2 regions of the Paenibacillus sp. p3-SID867 genome follow, and region 1 is predicted to be linked to the other one. Evidence: a T-box and tRNA genes for the amino acid it is inferred to sense, from the RefSeq annotation. Region 1 holds a T-box; the other holds one or more tRNA genes.
What was found. The T-box of region 1 lies ahead of M4D81_RS13600 (arginine--tRNA ligase). A T-box ahead of a tRNA ligase gene usually reads a tRNA of that ligase, here a tRNA-Arg.
Positions count from the first base shown of each region.

Region 1 (8,281 bases):
TATCCCGACTGGGACGAGAATGTCCCGTGAGGATGAGAACCCCAAAAAGGGGTTACGCCTGCGCATAAGCTTCGTTAGGATTACATCGCAGTCGGCCTGAAGGGCCGTACCCCGACTGGGACGAGAACGTCCCGTGAGGGTGATGAACCCCCAATGGGGTTACGCCTGCGCATAAGCTTCGTTAGGATTACATCGCAGTCGGCCTGGAAGGCCGTACCCCGACTGGGACGAGAACCCCAAATAGGGTTCGTCGGAGCTTATGCTTCGTAAGGATTACATTGCAGTCGGCCTGAAGGGCCGTACCCCGACTGGGACGAGAATGTCCCGTGAGGGTGAGGAATAGCCTCTCGGATTCTGCTCTATCTGGAAGAGCAAGCGAAGAATCGGGGTTATCGTTTTTCGCGCCTGGAAACAGGCGAGCCGCAGGAGGAATCCGTTCATTTTTATAAGAAGCTGGGGTATGCCCAGATTGAACCGTTCGGTGAATACATCGGGAGCGAATATAGCTTATGTTTTGAGAAGTGTCTGACATCCTAGCGGTTTCGTCTTATAATAGAAGAAAAAAGTATTTTACGATACATATTGAGGAGGCGTCGAGCATGCAGCTTACGAAAATCTCACAGAATACCGCCATTTTATTGGAGCATGCCAAAAAATCGGGGCTAACTACCTCCGAGCTGCTGGAGGCTGTGCGCTCGGGTGAGGTCGAGAGATTCCAAGTCGCGAACAATGGTCATTTTCACTATGAGGAATTGTTCTCTTATGCAAAAGAACATGGGGAAGATTTAGAGAAGGCCGTTACCGAGGGGTACAAAATGACGTTTAATACCCGCAACGGGTTGAAGATCTGGCTGGAGGAAGCCTTCCACATCAGCTCAGAATCTGATTTTAGTGTAGGTGAAGGCATTATTGAGGGGCTGAAGCTCCAGGAGGAGCAGGTCGCTCGCTTGAAGGAAGCGCTGGCCGTCAACTGGACCCTGCAAGAAGAGCCTGCAACAGATGCCGTCCAGGTCAGACTGACCGTCAGAGGATTGCAGTAATATATGATAGCCACCGTACGTATTCAACATGAATCGTACGGTGGCTTTTTTAGTGCAGCGTCATTCGTTAATCTCGTTAGAGGGAGATTTACATCCGGCTTGGCGTGGGCAGTCCCAGTACATCCAGTGCTTCTCCAAGAGTGTTTTTAAATAAGGAAGTGAGCCATACGCGGAACCGGAGCACTTCATCCGCCGATTTCAGAATTGGGCATGCCGAATAAAAATTGTTGAACAAGGAGCACAGCTCATAAGTAAAGTTGCAGATGGCGCTTGGAGATAGATCCCGGCCGGCGGCGTACAGGGTATCATGCCAGGTGCTGATATGGCGAAGGAGCGCATGCTCCGCTTTTTCCATGGCTGGGAACCGGGCAGGCACCGACGGCGAAACACCCGCTTCTTGCGCTTTATTGAGCACGCTGAGTGCACGCGCGTAGGAGTAGAGCAGGTATACCCCCGTATTTCCTGATATTTCAGTGGCCTGCTTCAGATCGAAGACCACTTCGGTTTGCAGTGCAAAACGAAGCAGATAGTAACGGATGGAGGCGGCTGCGATCGTATGACTGGACAAACCGTTTTTATCGGAACGGGTGTCTTCGATGACCTTGGCAACTTGATGGATAAGCTCGGTGATTTTAATTCCGATCCCCTGACGTCCGGACATCGCGTAGGATGCTTTCCCGTCGGAAGTATCGATGCCGAGATCCGAAGCGGCGGAAGGGCTTAACGAAACGACGCCGTAGCTGACATGACGGAGCTTGTCGGCCTCTTTATGGAATCCCAAGCTTTCCAGCGCCTGCTTCACCATCGCCTGCGGGTACTGCTGCCTGTAATCAATGACGTTGATGACCATGTCTGCTTTGCCGAAAGAGAGCTGCTCGCCATGAGTGCTCGTCGTCCAAACCTCGTGTGTGAATTTTTTATATACAAAATCGTTGGAGAGCACACCGTATTTCCACAAGTGATAGGCGATGTCTTTGGCGGTGTATGTCAGGATGCCATTGGAGCGCACGAGCACTTTATCCATGCTGTGGTCTGACTCCGGACCGTCCACGGTTTCCGTTCCTGTTTGCTTGAGCACCCAGCAGCCTGCAAGTTTGCCCTCGGTTTCTTGATGGAAGAGCGGCGTGTTCTTCAACAGCTCGAAAGCGGACGCCCAGAACCCCTCTCTGACAATGCTGCTCTCCCACACAAGCAGATCATAGTCAATGCCGAACTGCTTCATTTCTTCAAGATGCTCTTTGACAATTCTCTCGGCAACGAGCAGTCCGATCCAGGACAGATTCTGGTTACCCTCTTCCAGTGCGTGCAGAACCTCGGTCCGATGCTGGACCAGCCCGGGCTCCCTTTCGTAGGCCTTATTGGTACTTGAATACACGTCCCAGCAGTAATCGCCGAACCGGGCATGTTCCTTTGACAGCGGCGTGTGGAGCATCCCGACGACCGTATCTGCTAGTTGATTGCCAAGGTCGTCGATATAATTATGAACCTCCACCTCGTAACCAAGCTTCCTCATCAGCCTGACCAGCGTATCACCGATACAGGAGTTTCTTAGATGGCCGATATGGGCGGACTTGTTCGGATTGATGGAAGTATGCTCAATGACAATCTTCTCGTTCGTTGCCGGAGGTAATTCAAAGTGATGACCAGCCCAATATTCCCAATCGATACGCAGATTCATAAAACCTGGGGCAACAATCTCCGTGGCATAGACAAGCTGTTTATAGGTCGTATCCTGCTCAAGCTCGGCTTGAATCAGCTCGGCAATATGCAGCGGAGCTTTACGAAGCAGCTTCGCAAGCTGCATCGCAATGTTGGTGGCATAGTCCCCATGCTCCATGCTGGCAGGCTGCTCAATCTGGATTGGAGTAGAATCGGGCAGTTGGACGCCCATATCTTCACACACCTGGTTTACAGCTTGCTGAAGGCTCGAAGTAATCAAATGACTTAACACGTTAAATCCCCCTTTGAAAAATAAACAAAACACGTCAGAAAAATCAAAAAAAGCCCTCATCTCCTAAAGAGACGAGGACTTGTGCTCGCGGTACCACTCTTGTTGTTAAACCACAGAGGGTTTAACCACCTTGATACGATAACGGTGTAAGCCGGGGCTTCCTACGATATTTCATTTCGGAAGACCATCTCCTGGGTCCGTTTCACCGCCGACTTTGTACCGGTTTCCACCCTCCCGGCTCGCTTGGACTAAAGTCAAGTGCAGTTACTCTCCCAATCAACGAAAATCACATGTTCAAGTTTTTCATATTATTAACCATTCTATTTAGAAAATCAACCCTAAAATTCTGAAACCTTCTCTGCAAAGACTCGCAGGCGTTTGTAATCTGCATAAAATGCATCCTCACGCCAGAGCGTCGCCTGTGCAGCTTGGCTGATACGGGCAATGGCTTCGTCCTTCTCTTGAGCCGAGAATCCAGCAAAGAAACGATCGCCAAAATGTAGCAGCCAATACTTCACGCCATCCTTGCCCTCAGGCAGCTTCGTGGGACGGTCGAAGTGATGGGCGATATGCACCCGGAACCCATGGGATTCAAGCAAGGTCGTATATTGGCCCAAGCTGGGAAAATACCACGGATTTCGGGTGTCGGCATCCATTCCATAATGGTCGGCGAATACCGTTTTCAAAGCTTGGTAAATTCCGTCGATATTCCCCTTGCCTCCAAACTCCGCTACGAATCGGCCACCGGGCTTGAGTGCGCCATAGACGGAGCGTACCACACCACAAGCATCCCTCATCCAATGCAGGGCGGCATTGGAGAAGACGGCATCATACGGTGATTCGGTGTCGAAGTTCTCGCCGTCTCCGGTCAGAAACGTAAGCCCGGGGTATTTGCTTTTGGCGCGCTCAATCATCTCGGCCGAATCATCCATGCCGGTTACATGTGCACCCGAAGCAGATATTTCATTTGCCAAATCACCGGTTCCACAGCCGAGATCAAGAATCCGTTCTCCGGGTTGGGGCGCAAGAAGCTCTACTACGTCTTTTCCATAAGCCGAGACAAACGATAACTGCCGATCATAATCGTGCGCTTTCCATACTTGCTCTGACATAACAACAACTCCCTCACCCATGAATTATCCTCATTGTGACATGTTTATCTTATAATTAGAAATATATAAATGTGATAATATTGATAGGTTTTAACAATAAATGAACGAACAAAAAGCCGCTGAGCAGCGGTTTTAAGTAGAACCTTACTTAACGGCAACCAGAAGAGCGCCAACGGCAATGAGTGCAACGCCGGCTGCGTTAATCCAGGATATCTTTTCTCCAAGAAACACAAAAGCCAGAATGACCGCGATGACAACGCTCAATTTATCGATAGGTCCTACCTGCGATACTTTGCCGTATTTTAGCGCAAGAAAATAAAACAGCCAGGACAATGCCCCAGCAATGCCGCTGAGCACAATGAAGCTTAAGGCTTTCTTCTGAACCAGAATGTCACCGAGTTCCGAGAATTTGCCCTGAACCCCCACGACTCCCAGCAGAAACAGGGCCATAATGACAGAGCGGATCGCCGTTGCCGAATTGGCATCGATGTTTTGCAGGCCTATTTTTCCGAAAATGGCGACAAGAGCCGCCGTGACCGCCGACAGCAATGCATATATAAGCCATAACGGCATGTTGTTCTCTCCTTCCTGACAAAGATAAAGTCTCTGATTAATGTACCGAATTCCACTATAATAGTATAGAGCAATTTACACATTATCATGAATATCGATGAGATCGAATGATTTGGAAGGGACTGGATGAAGTGGTGTTACATATAGCGCCTTATACAGAAGAGTATCATGATCGGCTGGTGGAAATATGGCTTCGTGCCGTATCCCAAACGCATGATTTCCTGACGGAGGAAGATATCCGGTTTTATTATGAGATGATGCAAAATGGAGCGCTGAGAGCCGTAGAAATCTGGGTCTGCTTGAATACCGAACAGGAACCGATTGGATTTATGGGGCTGGATGGCGCCAAAATCGAAATGCTGTTTGTGGATCCCCTCCATCACGGCTTAGGCACGGGAACGAAGCTGATCCGGCATGCCGAACAGCTCAAGGGGCGGAGGCTGCAAGTCGATGTGAATGAACAGAACCCCATGGCCCATGATTTTTATAAAAAATACGGCTTCGTGCAAATCGGCCGCTCCGAGCTGGACGGCTCCGGGAAGCCGTTTCCGCTTATTCACATGGAATTACAGTAGGTCATGGATCACTATTTTACATTATCGAATTTATAAGTTTCCAGCGCAGCTGAACCCAATCGATAATCAAGAAAAACATCCTTTACACGCAGTCTGTCTTCTGTGGACTTACGTCGATAGACGTTTTTCCTATACACACCGAAGAAGAAAGAGGTGCATCTAAACTGGAGGAATCCATGAAATTTTTTCCGAGTAATCTGTCGTTTCGTTATCCGTGGCGCTCCTATCAGAAAAGGGTGCTTCACGGGCTGGAGCATCATCTGAAGAATCGGCATCTGCATTTGGTGGCGCCGCCGGGTTCGGGGAAGACCGTTCTTGGACTGGAAATCATGCTGCGCATTAACCGGCCGACGATCATCCTGGCCCCCACACTCACCATCAAGCAGCAATGGGCGAGCCGGTTTGTGGAATTATTCCTAGACGATCAAGAACAGCCCGAATGGATCTCTACCTCGCTCAAGCGACCGGCATTGGTAACGATTACGACCTATCAAGCCCTTCATAGCCTGCTTAGTAATGCTGGGGAGCAAACTTCTGTGAGGAAGAAAGGCACGGCGGAGATAGAGCATGCCCATCAGGTTGAAGATGAGAACAACAGGGATCCCGAAATGGTCATGGAAGCTTCTGAGGCGGAGGTGATAGATAGCGCTGGCGAGGATGATATCACGAACGGTACCGAGGCTCAAGAAACCTTGGAGTTGTTGAAGCAACGGGGTTATCATACAGTCATTTTTGACGAGGCGCATCATCTCCGGATGTCTTGGTGGCAAAGTGCTATGCAGCTGTGCGAAATGCTGGGCCAGCCGACGAAGATTGCCCTTACTGCCACACCGCCATATGATGTTAATCCAAGGGAATGGCAGCGGTATATCGAGCTTTGCGGTCCCATCGACGAAGAGATTAGCGTCCCGGAGCTGGTCCGTCATGGTGAGTTGTGCCCGCATCAGGATTACATAAGTTTAACCACGCCTACTCAAGAGGAGGCAGCTAAACTCCGGGAGTTTCGGCTGCAGGCAGCCCAGGTTAAGGACGAGCTGATCCGGGATAAGTTCCTGGCGGATTTGATTGTCAATCATCCTTGGATTACGCAATCCGAAACGTATACCGAAGAAATATTATCCTCGCCCGAGTATTACTCCAGCATGGTGCTTTATCTGCGTGCCGCCAATCAGCCCATCTGGAAGGAAGCGGTGAAGCTGCTCGGAATGAAGGAGAAGGAAACGCCCGATTTTTTGGAAGAGTGGTTGGAGGAACTCCTTAGTGGCATGCTGTATAAGGATCCGCATATGGATCGTGAGCTGCCGGAGTTAAAGGGTTTACAAAAGAGGCTCAGCCGAATGGGCATGATTGAACGTCGAAGGGTTTATATGCGTTCTACGCCGGCATTTGACAAAATGCTGGTCCAGAGCGTTTCGAAATTACACGGCATCGGCCGTATTCTTGATTTCGAGCGTTCCATGCTGGGGGAGAACTTGCGGATGGTGATTTTGACCGATTATATCCGTAAGGAGGACCTGCCGAAGGATGCAGCTGACGAGAAGCCGCTTCATCGGCTCGGCGTTGTCCCCATTTTCGAGTTAATCAGGAGGCAACTGGCTGAGAAAAACAGTTCGCACAGCGAGCATGAGCTGCCTATCGGAATTCTGACCGGCTCCTTTGTTGTGCTGCCGGCAAAGGCTGTGCCTTTAGCCAGGGTTTGTGCCGTTCGGCGAGGTCTTCACTTATCGGAGCGCCCGCTTGCTCACGACAGCCGCTATATAACGATTGATGTTCGTGATGCGAATCGCTCGGCTATCGTCGCAATCATAACGGAAGTGTTTTCGGAGGGAGAAATCCGGGTGCTGGTTGGTACGGCGGCTCTTCTGGGTGAGGGGTGGGATGCCCCCGGAATCAATTCCTTGGTCATGGCATCATATGTCGGTTCGTTCATGCTGTCCAACCAGATGAGAGGGCGGGCGATTCGGGCGCAGCGCGGGAATCCCGATAAAACCGGAGCGATCTGGCATCTGGCCTGCATAGATACAGCCAAGAGCGGCGGCGGCGAAGATTTGGGCTCGCTTGCCCGCAGATTTCGATCTCTCGTAGGTTTATCGATCTCGCACCAGACCATAGAGTCGGGCTTGGAGCGCATGGGCCTTGATCTTCGGAAAAGACAAACCGCAGACAGCATTAACGATTATAACCGCGACACATTGGAGCGTGCGAAGCAGCGGCATCTTCTGAAGGGGCGTTGGGATTCGGCGATTGCCCTTCACAGCTCCATGACGGAAGAACTGACGGCGGATCGAGAGAGCATCCCTAGGCCTGTCGTATTTTCTCATACGGTGAAAGCCGTACTCCTGTTCGCCGTTGGTCTGGGATTGGGTTCCTTCAGCGAGACGTTAACGTCTCCGCGTTTGTTCCAATCGGACGCGCCGGCCTGGTTCAATATACTAATCCCGGTTGCCGTTGCCTTACTCGTATCAAGCCCATGGGTATATAAAGCCATCAAAATGCTGGCGCGGCATCAGTCGCTGGAGCGAAGTATCCGTGAGGTTGGTCTCGTCGTTTATACGGCCCTGTTCGATATGAAGCTGGTCGAATCTGTGCCAAGCCTTCATCGATTGAAAGCGGAGGAAGTGGGGGGAACCGTCACGTGTTGGCTGATGGACGGAACCACTCAGGAAAAAACACTCTTTTTGGATTCGCTGCAGCAGGTGCTGGACCCGATCGATAACCCGCGTTATCTTCTATACCGCGAATCGCGAAGCTGGTTTCTGAAGAAACGGGATTACCATGCCGTGCCGGAGGAAATCGGTCGCCGCAAAGAACACGCGGAACGGTTTGCCCAGCTGTGGCGCAAGCATATCGGCCCTGCCGAACTGGTCTATACTCGCACCCCCGAAGGAAGGAAAATACTTCTGACCGCGCGAGCGAGAGCATTGTCTTCCATTTTCGTGAAGAAATCGGAGCGGGTCAGTGCTTGGCGATAGGACAGGACTGTTCGCAGAAGCTTATTGAGCAAGTGGCGGGTATGCGTTGTTTTAACGG
Region 1 covers NZ_JAMBDM010000006.1:735-9,015, reverse strand. Annotated here, with positions in the region: gene M4D81_RS13610 (GNAT family N-acetyltransferase) at 340-537, shown strand; gene M4D81_RS13605 (hypothetical protein) at 600-1,040, shown strand; gene M4D81_RS13600 (arginine--tRNA ligase) at 1,129-2,991, opposite strand; T-box leader at 3,056-3,280, opposite strand; gene M4D81_RS13595 (class I SAM-dependent methyltransferase) at 3,330-4,103, opposite strand; gene M4D81_RS13590 (EamA family transporter) at 4,248-4,676, opposite strand; gene M4D81_RS13585 (acetyltransferase) at 4,784-5,251, shown strand; gene M4D81_RS13580 (DEAD/DEAH box helicase family protein) at 5,428-8,223, shown strand.

Region 2 (13,143 bases), on a different contig from region 1:
TTCTTTAAACAGCAGCCGCAGCAGCTCTTGTACATTGCTGAGACCGATGCCCGGACGTTTACGCATCCCGCCCACCTGTCGGGACTGCTCCATGCCGACGCCATTGTCCTTGATTTCCACCGCCAATCGGTTCGGCCCTTCCCGGGTAACCGTAATTTCAATGAGCCCTTCCTGCTCCGGCAGAGGCGCGATTCCGTGTATGATGGCATTCTCCACGAGCGGCTGCAGACTGAGCTTGGGCACAAGCGCATAGAGGATGTCCTCATCACACGCAAAGGTCACGTCAAAACGGTGATTGTAACGCACCTGCTGAATATGGACGTAGGCCTGCACTAGCTCGATTTCATCCTTCAGATGCACCAGATCCTTCTCCGTATTCAGGCTTGCCTCCAGCAGCTTGCCGAGAGACAGGGTGATATTGGTGATATCCTCATTCCCGTGGCGAATGGCACTCCACTTGACCGTATTTAGCGTGTTGAGCAGAAAATGCGGATTCATCTGAGCCAGCAGCATATGAAAATGCACCGCTTCCTTCTGCCTTTCCTCGGCCTTCAATCGCTGAATCAGCACATCCATGTCGTTGAGCATGGAATTGAACGTCTGCGTCAGCTCCAGAATCTCGCCTCGAAACTTGTGCTCCGGCAGCCGGATTTTCAGATTGTTTCGGACAACCGCCTTCATCTTATTCTGCAAATGGGATAGGGGCCGGGTAATCGTGGCGGCAATAATGAAGGTCATGATGAGAAACGCCCCGGTCAGCAGGAAAAAGGTCATAAAATATTGGCGCTTCAGCTCCTCGATCTCGTTAAAGAGCACCGTCAGTGGAATCCGGTTCACGATATACCAATCCAGCGATTCCACGTAAATGTAATTCACCAGGGTATTGGAGGCTTTGTCGATAAAATACTTCTGCCTGGGCTCGGCCGCAATCCTGGCTTTTACCTCGCCGGTCAGACTGCTGTTCAAGATCGATTGGGATACGTTCTCGCCAGCGCTCGTAATCAAGAAATATTCCTGCCGCAGCGTCGACTGCTTCAATACCGATTGAAACCAGAAGGAATAATCGATGCTGATCCGGGCCATGCCGTACGGCTTGTTGCGGGGAGTTTCCATGTATGCGTACAGTGACAGCAGGTAAGGACTCGTCGAGATATCCCGCAGCACGTAGTTCGAATCGCTCGAAACCCAATGATACGACACGCCCTCCATCTGTTCCCGATCAAAGCCAGGGTTGTCCCGCAGCTTTCTGTAATCGAGGGCCTCCCTGGGAGAATATGAGGTGTAAGCGTTACCATGAAAATCGAGAATCGTGAAGTAGACCGACGGATTGTACAGGAAAAAGCTGTTGTTCAAATTTTTGAACTTTTCCTCCATCAGGTTTTTGTTCTCGAGTCCCTGCCGCTGCCCGGGATGGGTCAGCACGGAGGCCACCGTTGAATCCTGCTCCAGAAATATCAGCGTTTTGAAGGCTACGCTCAACTGATCCTCCAGCGTTCGGTACATTTGCTCCAGCTGGCTGTGGCTCTGCTGGCTGATTTTCTCCTGGACCAAGGTCTCGATCCGCTGATAGTTGTACAAATTCAAAATGCCGAAAGGCAGCAGGATGACCAAAACGAACGCGGCAAACAGACGGTATTTCAGCTTGTGTGGAAACAGGGATCGTATTCGGTTCAGCACCCTCCCGCACTCTCCTTTTCGCTCGCTTGTTCTTCAATTATATCAGCACCGGTTCGCTTGAGAATGGCAATGCCTGAAATTGCATGGATATGTGCGGTCGTTGGTGGGGGAAGGCGCAGTGGATGTGTAGATTTGTTCTATTTTTATCAGACAAAAAAAGACCAAACTCTCCGTAAGAGAGCTTGGTCCTCATCTACTGCATCAACCCATTTCGTGCTCAAGCGCGTTAACGATCACGCCCGCTAACATCGAGGTCAGCATCGTCGACACATTGCTTAACACGAAAACCGCGGTTCCCTGATCCAGCAGCTTCAGATAGGAAGCCGTATAACCATTAATCCCGCCATGATGAAAGGCCATGGGCCGGTTAATGCGTACCGACAAGTTCAACCTGTACGGCCGAATCAATGTATTCAGCTTGCAAGTAATACTGGGATCCTTTTTGATAAATGATCGCTTCCGGACTTGAGGCATAATTGAAATAAAAAGTATACTCCACTTGCTTCCACATTTGCCCGTTAGCCAATTCATAAATATTTCCGTAGTCGTATCCAGTAAATTCATTTTCGATATGCGACTTCGTGACATAGTCATGACCCGGAATTGATGGGGCAGGCGACGTTAGGTCATTCCTCTTCTTGTTAATTTTTGTATAAGTCACTTTAACATCCACGTACCCCTCGGAAAGAGGTGCAACTTGGTCCGGATCGAAGCGGATAATGATGCCATGATCATAATAGTAGTATGAAGGGTTCGATTGAGTAAGGTAAAAATGAATATTTTCCGTGAATATTGGATCTCCTTTAGACTCTCTGTCTACAAGTTGCGCTGTTACAGCCTCTACCAAATTAAGCATTTTACTCTCTGTATCAATTACATCCTCTAACCACAACCGTTCGCCTGTTTTTAGATCGAAATTATAGATTGTTGCGAAGGTGAGTTGGCTGCCCTCTTGGGTTAAGCTGTCGTTAAAAAGAATCGATAACTTTCCGTTTTTATTGAATTGGGTACTGGCTTTAGATCGAAAGGAGGCATTTTCACTACTCTTTTTATATTCCATATTCCAGGCAGCCGAAAGAATGGCATGCGCTTTAAGTATCTTATTGATTTTACTGACCACTTTTTTATTTTCTCCGCTAATTTGCATATATTGCTGGCCGTGGTAAAAATGAATGCTTGTCTTAACATTTGTTGCGGCTGCAGCATTTGCTTCGGAAAAGATCAGGCTGATCAAACACACGATCAACCATCCTGAAATGACTTTTCTCATTACGTTCCCCCTAGATTCAACATACTAGGATCCATTATACGGCCGAAGAATACGCCTGTATATTATAAAAAATGGAATTCCTTCCTCATCCAAACGGAGCATAGCTGAGCATGTCCTGCCATTCACTCTCTCCCCCTCCCACGCCCAAAAGCTCGGCTCATGTGACTTCACAGAGCGGGCTTTCTTCTTTGCGCTCCTATGAGATGCCCACAAGAGGCTGCACACCTCCCCTGCCCAGGTGCGTATATCGGTGGAGGAGCAACGCGTTCGCCTTTAAAATCGGGAAGCTTCTTCTGCTTATTTCATTCCAGCTTCCCGATTTTAACAGCGACCGGAGACGATATACGTACCGCCCCTCGGCATGATAACAAAGTGTGCAGCCCCACAACCCTGCATCCCCTCAAATTAATGCAAAAAAGCCCAGCTCCCTCAAAAGCAGGAGCCGGGCTTTCTCTTATTTCAATTATTTGCGCTTCAAGTTGTAGAACGACTTCAAGCCGTTGTATTGAGCAAGCTCGCCCAATTGGTCTTCGATGCGAAGCAATTGGTTGTATTTCGCCACACGGTCCGTACGGGAAGGAGCACCCGTTTTGATCTGACCTGCGTTAGTAGCCACCGCGATATCAGCGATGGTGCTGTCCTCGGACTCACCGGAACGGTGGGAGATAACAGCCGTATATCCTGCGCGTTTTGCCATTTCGATCGCATCGAACGTTTCAGTCAATGTACCGATTTGGTTTACTTTGATCAGGATGGAGTTACCGATGCCTTCGTTGATACCTTTTTCCAGACGCTCGGTGTTGGTAACGAACAGGTCGTCACCCACGAGTTGAATTTTGTTACCCAATTTCTCGGTGAGCAATTTCCAACCTTCCCAATCGTCCTCGGAGCATCCGTCTTCGATGGTTACGATTGGGTATTTGTCTACCCAAGAAGCGAGCAAGTCCACGAATTCTGCCGGCGTGAAGGATTTGCCTTCGCCTTCCAGAACATACTTGCCATCTTTGAAGAACTCGGTGGAAGCAACGTCCATACCCAGTAATACATCTTCACCTGGCTTGTAGCCGGCTTTTTCGATCGCTTCGATGATGGAAGACAGTGCATCTTCGTTAGACGTGAAGTTAGGAGCGAAGCCGCCCTCGTCACCAACCGCTGTGTTCAGGCCTTTGCCCTTCAGAACGGATTTCAGGTTGTGGAAGATTTCCGCGCCCATGCGAAGCGCTTCTTTGAAGCTAGGTGCGCCAACAGGCAATACCATGAATTCTTGAACGTCAACGTTGTTGTCCGCGTGAGCGCCACCGTTAACGATGTTCATCATAGGTACTGGAAGTTGTTTTGCGTTGAATCCGCCAAGGTAAACATACAGTGGAAGATCCAATGCATCAGCAGCAGCGCGAGCTACAGCCATGGATACGGCCAGAATTGCGTTCGCACCCAATTTGCCTTTGTTCGGCGTACCGTCCAAAGCGATCATCAGTTTGTCGATGCCAAGCTGGTCCAGAGCGTCCATGCCAATCACTTCAGGCGCGATGATTTCGTTCACGTTCTCAACGGCTTTCAGAACGCCTTTGCCCAGGTAACGGGATTTGTCGTCGTCGCGGAGCTCAACGGCTTCGTGAACGCCAGTGGAAGCACCGGATGGAACGATCGCGCGACCGATTGCACCGGATTCCAGGTATACTTCAACCTCTACGGTTGGATTGCCACGGGAGTCAAGGACTTCGCGTGCATATACATCAGAAATAATAGTCATGTGTATAGTCTCCTTTTAATGTTATGTTTATGTTCCATTATGAACCACTTATTTACGTGCTGCAATCATGGAAGTTCCCGTCATTTCATCCGGCTTCGGCAGACCCATCAGGTCGAGAATGGTTGGCGCGATGTCGGCAAGAATACCGCCTTCACGCAGCGTTACATTCTCATCCGTTACGATGAACGGAACCGGGTTTGTAGTATGTGCGGTGAATGGACGTCCATTCTCGTCAAATACCATGTCCGCGTTCCCGTGGTCAGCGGTAATCAGAACTACCCCGCCTTTTGCCAAAACAGCCTCAACAACCTTGCCAACACACTCATCCGTAGTCTCAACGGCTTTAATCGTCGGCTCCAGCATACCGGAATGACCTACCATGTCCGGGTTGGCGAAGTTCAAGATGATCGCATCGTGCTTATCCGCTTCGATTTCTCTCACGCAAGCATCCGCCACTTCATAAGCGCTCATCTCCGGTTTCAGATCGTAGGTCGCCACTTTCGGCGAGTTGATCAGTACGCGCGTTTCACCAGGAAGCTCAACATCGCGTCCACCGCTGAAGAAGAATGTCACGTGCGGGTACTTTTCGGTTTCCGCAATCCGAAGCTGTTTCTTGTTGTGCTGAACCAGCACTTCGCCGAGCGTGTTATCGAGATTCTTCGGTTTGTAGGCAACAAAGCCTTCCACCGTCTCGCTGAACAGCGTCAAGCATACAAAATGCAGGTTTTGCGGGAACTTCGGTCCTCGTTCAAAACCACGGAAATCATTATTCGTAAACACCTGGGACAGCTGAATCGCACGGTCAGGGCGGTAGTTCAGGAAGATAACGGAATCTCCGCTCTCCACCAGACTAACCGGCTCGCCTTCACCATTCACAATCACGGTCGGTTCTACGAATTCATCGTAAACCGATTTCTCGTAAGATTCGATGATGGCTTTCAGCGGATCCGTATATTTCGGTCCTTCGCCATACACCATGGCACGGTAAGCCTTCTCGACACGATCCCAACGCTTGTCGCGGTCCATCGCATAATAACGACCGGAAAGCGTAGCGATTTGTCCAACGCCCACTTCTTCGATCTTCGCAATCAGATCCTTAACGAACTGCTTGCCGCTGTCCGGTGCCACGTCGCGTCCATCCATGAAGCCATGGATGTATACGTCATGAAAATCTTCCTTCTTGCAAAGATCCAGCATGGCAAACATATGCTCAATATGACTGTGAACGCCGCCGTCGGATACCAGCCCGTACAGATGCAGCTTCTTGTTGTTGTTCTTAGCAGCGCGAACGGCTTCCACCAGCGTTTCGTTCTCGAAGAATTCTCCTTCACGAATCGACTTCGTGATGCGGGTCAAGTCCTGATACACGATCCGGCCTGCGCCGATGTTCAAGTGACCCACTTCGGAGTTCCCCATTTGACCTTCCGGCAAGCCTACGGCTTCACCGCAAGCAGTCAACGTGGTGTTCGGGTATTGCTTCAAATACCGGTCGTAGTTAGGCTTGTTCGCTTGAGCGACCGCATTGCCCACCTCGGTGTTGCGAAGCCCGAAACCGTCCATGATAATCAGAGCTACGGGTTTTGGAGCAGACATTTACTTCGCCCCCTCAACGAGTGCGATGTAGGAAGCCGGTTGTAGACTTGCACCACCAACGAGCGCGCCGTCGATGTCGCTTTGTCCCATATACTCCGCTACATTTTCAGGCTTCACGCTGCCGCCGTATTGAATGCGAACTTGCTCTGCAACGGTTTCGCCGTAAAGGCCTTTAACGAGTTCACGAATATAAGCGATAACTTCGTTCGCATCCTCTGCCGTAGAGGATTTGCCCGTTCCGATCGCCCAGATTGGCTCGTATGCAATAACGACATGAACCGCTTGATCAGCAGGAACACCTGCGAACGCTGCTTCCGTTTGTACTTTGCACACGTCTTTGGTTTGGCCGGCTTCGCGTTCTTCCAGCTTCTCGCCGACGCATACGATCGGAAGAAGACCATGACGGAATGCCGCATGTACCTTCTTGTTCACGATCTCATCGGTTTCAGCAAAATACTGACGGCGCTCGGAGTGTCCAATAATGACATAGTCCACGCCCAGATCCTTCAGCATCAAACCGCTGATTTCACCCGTAAAGGCGCCATTGTCTTCAAAATGAAGATTTTGTGCACCGATTTTGATGTTCGTGCCCTTGACCGCTTCAACCAATGCAGGAAGATTGGTAAATGGCGCGCAAACCACGCTTTCCACGCCTTCTACTTCCGCTTTGCCTTTCACATCTTCAATAAATGAAGCTGCTTCCGGAACGGTTTTGAACATTTTCCAGTTACCAGCTATGATAGGTGTTCTCACACGATTCACTCCTTTATTCCCCCGAAGAATCGGGGTCCAAACTTCATCCACTTGCTATCCAATATAGTGCCTATTTCTATTTGTCGTTCAGTGCCACAACACCAGGAAGTGCTTTGCCTTCCATGAACTCAAGAGATGCACCGCCGCCTGTCGAGATGTGATTCATCTTGTCGGCAAGACCGAATTTCTCTGCAGCTGCAGCCGAGTCGCCGCCGCCGATAATCGTGTAAGCTTCCGTATCCGCACAAGCTTGTGCCACTTCACGAGTACCGTTGCTGAACGGAGCGATTTCGAATACGCCCATAGGACCGTTCCACACGACAAGCTTGGAGTTCTTGATCACTTCTGCATACTTGGCGCGAGTCTTAGGTCCGATGTCAACGCCTTCCCAATCGGCAGGAATGCCGTCGATATCAACGACCTTGGTATTCGCGTCTGCGCTGAACTCGTCCGTAACGACGATATCTTCCGGCAGGTAGAAGTTTTTGCCCAGCTCTTTAGCTTTCTCGATGAAACCGAGTGCAACATCAAGCTTCTCTTTATCAAGCAGAGATTGGCCGATTTCATGGCCTTGAGCTTTGAAGAACGTGTAAGCAAGTCCACCGCCGATGATGACATTGTCAGCAAGCGTAAGCAGGTTGTCGATCACGTCGATTTTGTCCTTAACCTTCGATCCACCGATGATGGCGGTAAAAGGACGGTCCGGATTCGAAAGGGCTTTACCAAGAACGGACAGCTCTTTCTCCATCAACAATCCCGATACAGCCGGAAGATGATGAGCGATACCTTCTGTCGAAGCGTGCGCACGGTGAGCAGCACCAAACGCGTCATTCACGAACAGATCGGCCAGTTCGGCGAATTGCTTCGCAAGTTCCGGATCGTTCTTCTCTTCACCAGCGTAAAAACGAACATTTTCAAGCACGAGCACATCGCCGTTTTGCAGCTTCTCGACTTGAGCTTTAACGGCTTCTCCTACTGCTTCATCCGCTTTGGCTACCGGTTTGCCGAGCAGCTCGGACAGACGCTGACTTGCCGGAGTCAGGCGCAAAGATTCAACGACCTCTCCTTTTGGACGACCCATGTGGCTGGCCAGGATGACTTTCGCTCCTTGCTCTACCAGATATTTAATGGTCGGCAAAGTCTCGCGAATACGAGTGTCGTCTGTAATTTTACCATCTTCGAGCGGTACATTGAAATCGACGCGGACAAACACCCGTTTGCCGCTTACTTCTACATCACGTACACTTTTCTTGTTCATCTCCACGTTCCTCCTAAGAAAACTATTCTCCTCACCGACAGCATGCAGTTGCTCTCGTTTCTCTCTCTATCGCTAACCAGCGCCCGGATCTTGTCTATTCTTCCCAGTGCTCTGGCATGAAAACAAGGAAAAACCATGAACCAAAGAGGAGACCCGTGAAACGGAACTCCTCTTCGATTGTATGGCTAGATCAATTACAGACCTTTGCTTGCGATGTAAGCAGCGAGGTCAACGACACGGTTGGAGTAGCCCCACTCGTTGTCATACCAAGAAACAACTTTCACCATGTTGTCGCCAACTACCATAGTGGAGAGCGAATCGATAGTGGAAGAAGCTGGGTCGCCATTGTAGTCGCTGGATACAAGCGGCTCTTCGGAGTAGTTCAAGATGCCTTTCAGCGGGCCTTCAGCAGCTGCTTTCAGAGCTCCGTTAACATCTTCAAGGGTTACATTCTGGGACAGCTCAACTACGAGATCCGTTACAGAAACGTTCTTCGTAGGTACACGCATTGCCATACCGTTCAATTTGCCTTTCAATTGTGGCAGAACGAGGCTAACCGCTTTAGCAGCACCAGTTGTGGATGGAATGATGTTTTCAGCAGCTGCACGAGCACGACGCAGATCTTTGTGCGGAAGATCAAGCACTTGCTGGTCATTCGTGTAGGAGTGAACCGTAGTCATCATACCCTTAACGATACCGAATTTCTCGTCAAGAACTTTAGCGAAAGGAGCCAAGCAGTTTGTTGTACAAGAAGCATTGGAGATTACAGTATGGTTAGCTGCATCGTATTTGTCTTCGTTAACGCCCATAACGATGGTGATATCTTCGTCAGTTGCTGGAGCGGAGATGATAACTTTCTTAGCGCCGCCTTTCAAGTGAGCGGAAGCTTTGTCTTTCGCTGTGAAAATACCAGTGGATTCTACAACGATTTCAACGCCGTGCTCAGCCCAAGGCAATGCTTCAGGGTTACGCTCAGCGAATACTTTCACTTCACGGCCGTTTACAACGAGTGCGCCTTCTTTAGCTTCAACCGTTGCATTAAGTCTTCCGTGAGTTGTGTCATATTTCAAAAGGTGTGCCAGCGTGCTTACGTCCGTCAAATCGTTGATTGCCACGATTTCAACTTCGCTGTTGTTCAGCGCAGCGCGGAACACGTTACGTCCAATACGTCCAAAACCGTTAATACCTACTTTAACCATGAGTAGTTCCCTCCATATTTGTAAAATTTATATATTCAAGATTGGCCGTTAAGCCAATCAAGACAACAATAAGGAAAAATCAGTGTGCACGCCCGTGGGTTCAAATCCCGGCGTCAATCTCCTTCTCGACTTCCAGTGCCGCGGCTTCATCGGTAACGAGAATATCCTCATGTCCGAATTTCAACACCGCGTGAATCGCCTTACCCTTGCCTTGACCCCCAGCAATGCCGATGATCGTCTCTGTCCGCATAATATCCTCAAGCCGCAGCCCGAGAGTAAGCATTTTGTGGACAACTTCACCATCTTCACTGAAGTAGTAGCCGAAGGATTCCGCAATCGCGCCATCTGCCTGCAAGTTCTGAATAGAGTTTTCATCCAGCTTGCGTCTTCTTGCCATCTCCATGGCATCTCCGATGCCGTGAATAATGACTCGGCAGCGCCTGATCACATCCACGATCTCCTGGATATGCTGATCCTGCACCAGAGACTGATAGGCATCCTCGCTTAGCAGATCCGGTACGTGAAGCAATCGGTACTCAGCTCCAACGCGCTTTGCCATCTTGGAAGCAATGGTGTTCGCTTGAATCTCCACGCTCTCCCCAAGACCGCCCCGCGCTGGCACAAACCAAGTGCTTGTCAGCGGTTCGCCGCCTGGCAAAGAGGACATCTGCTCGGCCACTTCGGCGAGCGTGGAGCCGCCGGTTACGGCAATCGTATCTCCATCTTGGACAAAACTTAGCAGCGTTCTTGCTCCGGCCCGGCCAAGCTCACGTTTGACTTCCGGAGATGACTCACTGTCACCGGGAATAATGACCACTTTACGAAGCCCGTAAGCCTGACGAATCTTCTCTTCCAGTTCAACCAGTCCGAATAACTCATTCATGACCGGCTCCAGTTCCTCCAGCAAGCATATCCCTGAGCTGCTGATGCGCATGCCAAGCGTTTCAATCTCGATCAGCCCTTGCGCTTTCAGAAGATCAGTCTCTGCTCTGAGAACACGCTCGGTCATCGAGAGTGATGAAGCCAATGTTCTTCGGCCAACAATTCCGGACAACTTGATCTGATGAAGGATGGTATACCTTCGTTTAAGAGTGTCCATCAGATCCGGCAGAAGCTGCTCTTGTATTTCTAATAGGTTACGCATGCATTCCACTCCTGCAAACTTCGTCTCGGCTCTTCTCTAGCTGGTCGTAAAATGTCCCAGTTGAACTTTTTAAGTCCCACCTTTATTCTAACCAATAATTATGCCGGTTGCAAGTGTCCGAAAGTATATTTCTCTGCCCCGGGCATTCTTATACATTATGGCCAAGTACTGGCTCGTCTATATAATAGGAACAAAGTTTTGTCTGCTATTGTATTTTTTAAATAGATGCGGTATAATCAACTTCGTTGCTAATTTTTTTTGCGCCCGTGGTCCAATGGATATGACGTAGGCCTCCGGAGCCTGAGATCGAGGTTCGATTCCTCGCGGGCGCGCCATTATAACTTTTATTCTCTATACTGATTACCCTAAAGCGCCCATGACGGCTCTTTTTTTTACCCAATAGTTTGACTATCTTTGACTTTTTGATTTAAATTGTTTATCATGTGGGTAATACGGTAACAGTATTTATATGAGGTACTTAAGAGGAGGTTTTCCACGTGAGTTTTATACCTATGGTCGTTGAACAAAGCAACCGCGGTGAGCGGGCGTACGACATCTATTCCAGATTGCTGAAAGACCGCATTATCTTCCTCGGCTCCGACGTAAATGACGTGGTCGCCAATTCCATCATTGCCCAAATGCTGTTCTTGTCGGCTGAGGATCCTGAGAAGGATATTCATCTTTACATCAACAGTCCTGGCGGTTCCATTACCGCAGGTATGGCGATATTCGATACGATGCAGTTCATTAAGCCGGACGTTTCGACGATCTGTGTCGGCATGGCTGCTTCCATGGGCGCATTCCTGCTCAACGCAGGCGCTAAAGGCAAACGTTACGGTCTGCCTAACAGCGAGATTATGATTCACCAGCCGCTCGGCGGCGCACAAGGTCAAGCCACGGATATTGAGATCCGTGCTCGCCGCATCCTCAAAATGCGCGACAAGCTGAACCGCATCCTGTCCGATCGCACTGGCCAACCGCTGGAGCGCATTGAGAAGGATACCGATCGCGACTACTTCATGACGGCTGACGAAGCCAAAGAATACGGTCTGATTGATCAAGTATTAGAGAATACACCACCGCAAGGCTTATAAAAGAAATGAAGTAAAGGGCAGGCGCCGTTATCCGGTGCCTGCCCTTTCTTATCCTCTGGATCATTGAAAACTTTGAGTACTAAATAGTGAGAATATCCCCTCCGGTCGCTGTTGAAATCGGGAAACTTGAATGAATGGATAGGGAGGTTTCCCGATTTCAAAGGCGAACGCGTTGCTCCTCCAAGGATACCCTCACTTCGGTACGTTTTTTTCAATAATACATAAAGACGGAAAGGACATCCCCCTCCTAAAAGGCCTGCCTCTAACTTGTGGGGAGGGGAATAGAGGAAAGCCCGGGCAGGGTTCCTTTGCACGGGCAATCGGATTGCGTAAAGCCTAATAATGCACGGATGCGAACCTCTAGGTAAACGAAAAACCCCCTGATCGCAGGTAAGGAGAATACACGCTCCACACTCAAATGATCAAGGGATTTTCGTAACTCGTTCCAGTACAGTGTTACATTAGGACAACATCATGTTTCTAACAAGCTATAGTATGAAAATAAATGATTGCAGTTTACACAAACCGCTACCGTATGCTCTTACTTCCACTCTTTCAGCTTCAACTCAAACTCCGGAAATCCATAGGCATACGCGGTGTACTCATAAAGCTGGAAGTACAGCACCGCAGCATTATCCTTCACATAAAAATCAGCATCGGCAGGCACGCCTTCAAATCCGCCGAGGTAGCCTCCTTCTTTTTTCAGCTTGTTCAGCACAAGGTTGTTCAGCTTCTGTTTGTTCTTGCCCTGCATGTTGATGAAATCGCCCAGCTTCATCTGCTTGCCATCCTTCAAGGAGAACGTGAAGCTTTTACGGAAGGTCATGCCATGGGCGCCACCCGTGTAGGAATAATCGTATGCTGTAATGCTCAGGATATCATTCTGGTTATAATGGACCACGAAATCCCCACTGAACTCGTAAGGGAAACTGGATTCCGATGGCGGGAATTCCTCAGCATTCCCTTCGGCACCGGTGATTACGCCGGACGCATTTTCCTTCAGTACTTTATTGATCTCGGCTTGCGCCTCCGCATTTGCAAGTCCACTGATTACAGGATAGTTCACAACGGCATCCACGCCCTGAATCTTTTTCTTCAGCGTAGCCGATTTGATCGTAATGTCGTTCTGTTTCTTCTGCGTCATGCTGAGTGTTTTCACGGAAGAGTTCCATTGTCCCTGAACACCCATGTATTCGCTGACCGTTTTGAATGGCACATACAGACGACCATTAATGATCTGTCCCCCAGGCTCGCCGGCATACGAACCGTTCACCAGAATACCGATTTCAGTTGAATCATATACGATGGCACTCAGTTTGTTATAACCGTTGCCCAGTGTATACGTACGTTTTTTTGCATCATATTTAAGAGGCATTCCCAGGCCGTCCCGCAAAGCGGTTGC
Region 2 covers NZ_JAMBDM010000015.1:64,359-77,501, reverse strand. Annotated here, with positions in the region: gene M4D81_RS25995 (sensor histidine kinase) at 1-1,677, opposite strand, end outside; gene M4D81_RS25990 (hypothetical protein) at 1,879-2,061, opposite strand; gene M4D81_RS25985 (RsiV family protein) at 2,045-2,947, opposite strand; gene eno (phosphopyruvate hydratase) at 3,411-4,700, opposite strand; gene gpmI (2,3-bisphosphoglycerate-independent phosphoglycerate mutase) at 4,749-6,293, opposite strand; gene tpiA (triose-phosphate isomerase) at 6,294-7,046, opposite strand; gene M4D81_RS25965 (phosphoglycerate kinase) at 7,123-8,304, opposite strand; gene gap (type I glyceraldehyde-3-phosphate dehydrogenase) at 8,499-9,503, opposite strand; gene M4D81_RS25955 (sugar-binding transcriptional regulator) at 9,604-10,647, opposite strand; tRNA gene M4D81_RS25950 (tRNA-Arg) at 10,908-10,982, shown strand; gene clpP (ATP-dependent Clp endopeptidase proteolytic subunit ClpP) at 11,145-11,741, shown strand; gene M4D81_RS25940 (PdaC/SigV domain-containing protein) at 12,283-13,143, opposite strand, start outside.
Region 2: it has a tRNA-Arg gene. The T-box ahead of M4D81_RS13600 (arginine--tRNA ligase) is inferred to sense a tRNA for this amino acid. The anticodon was not compared.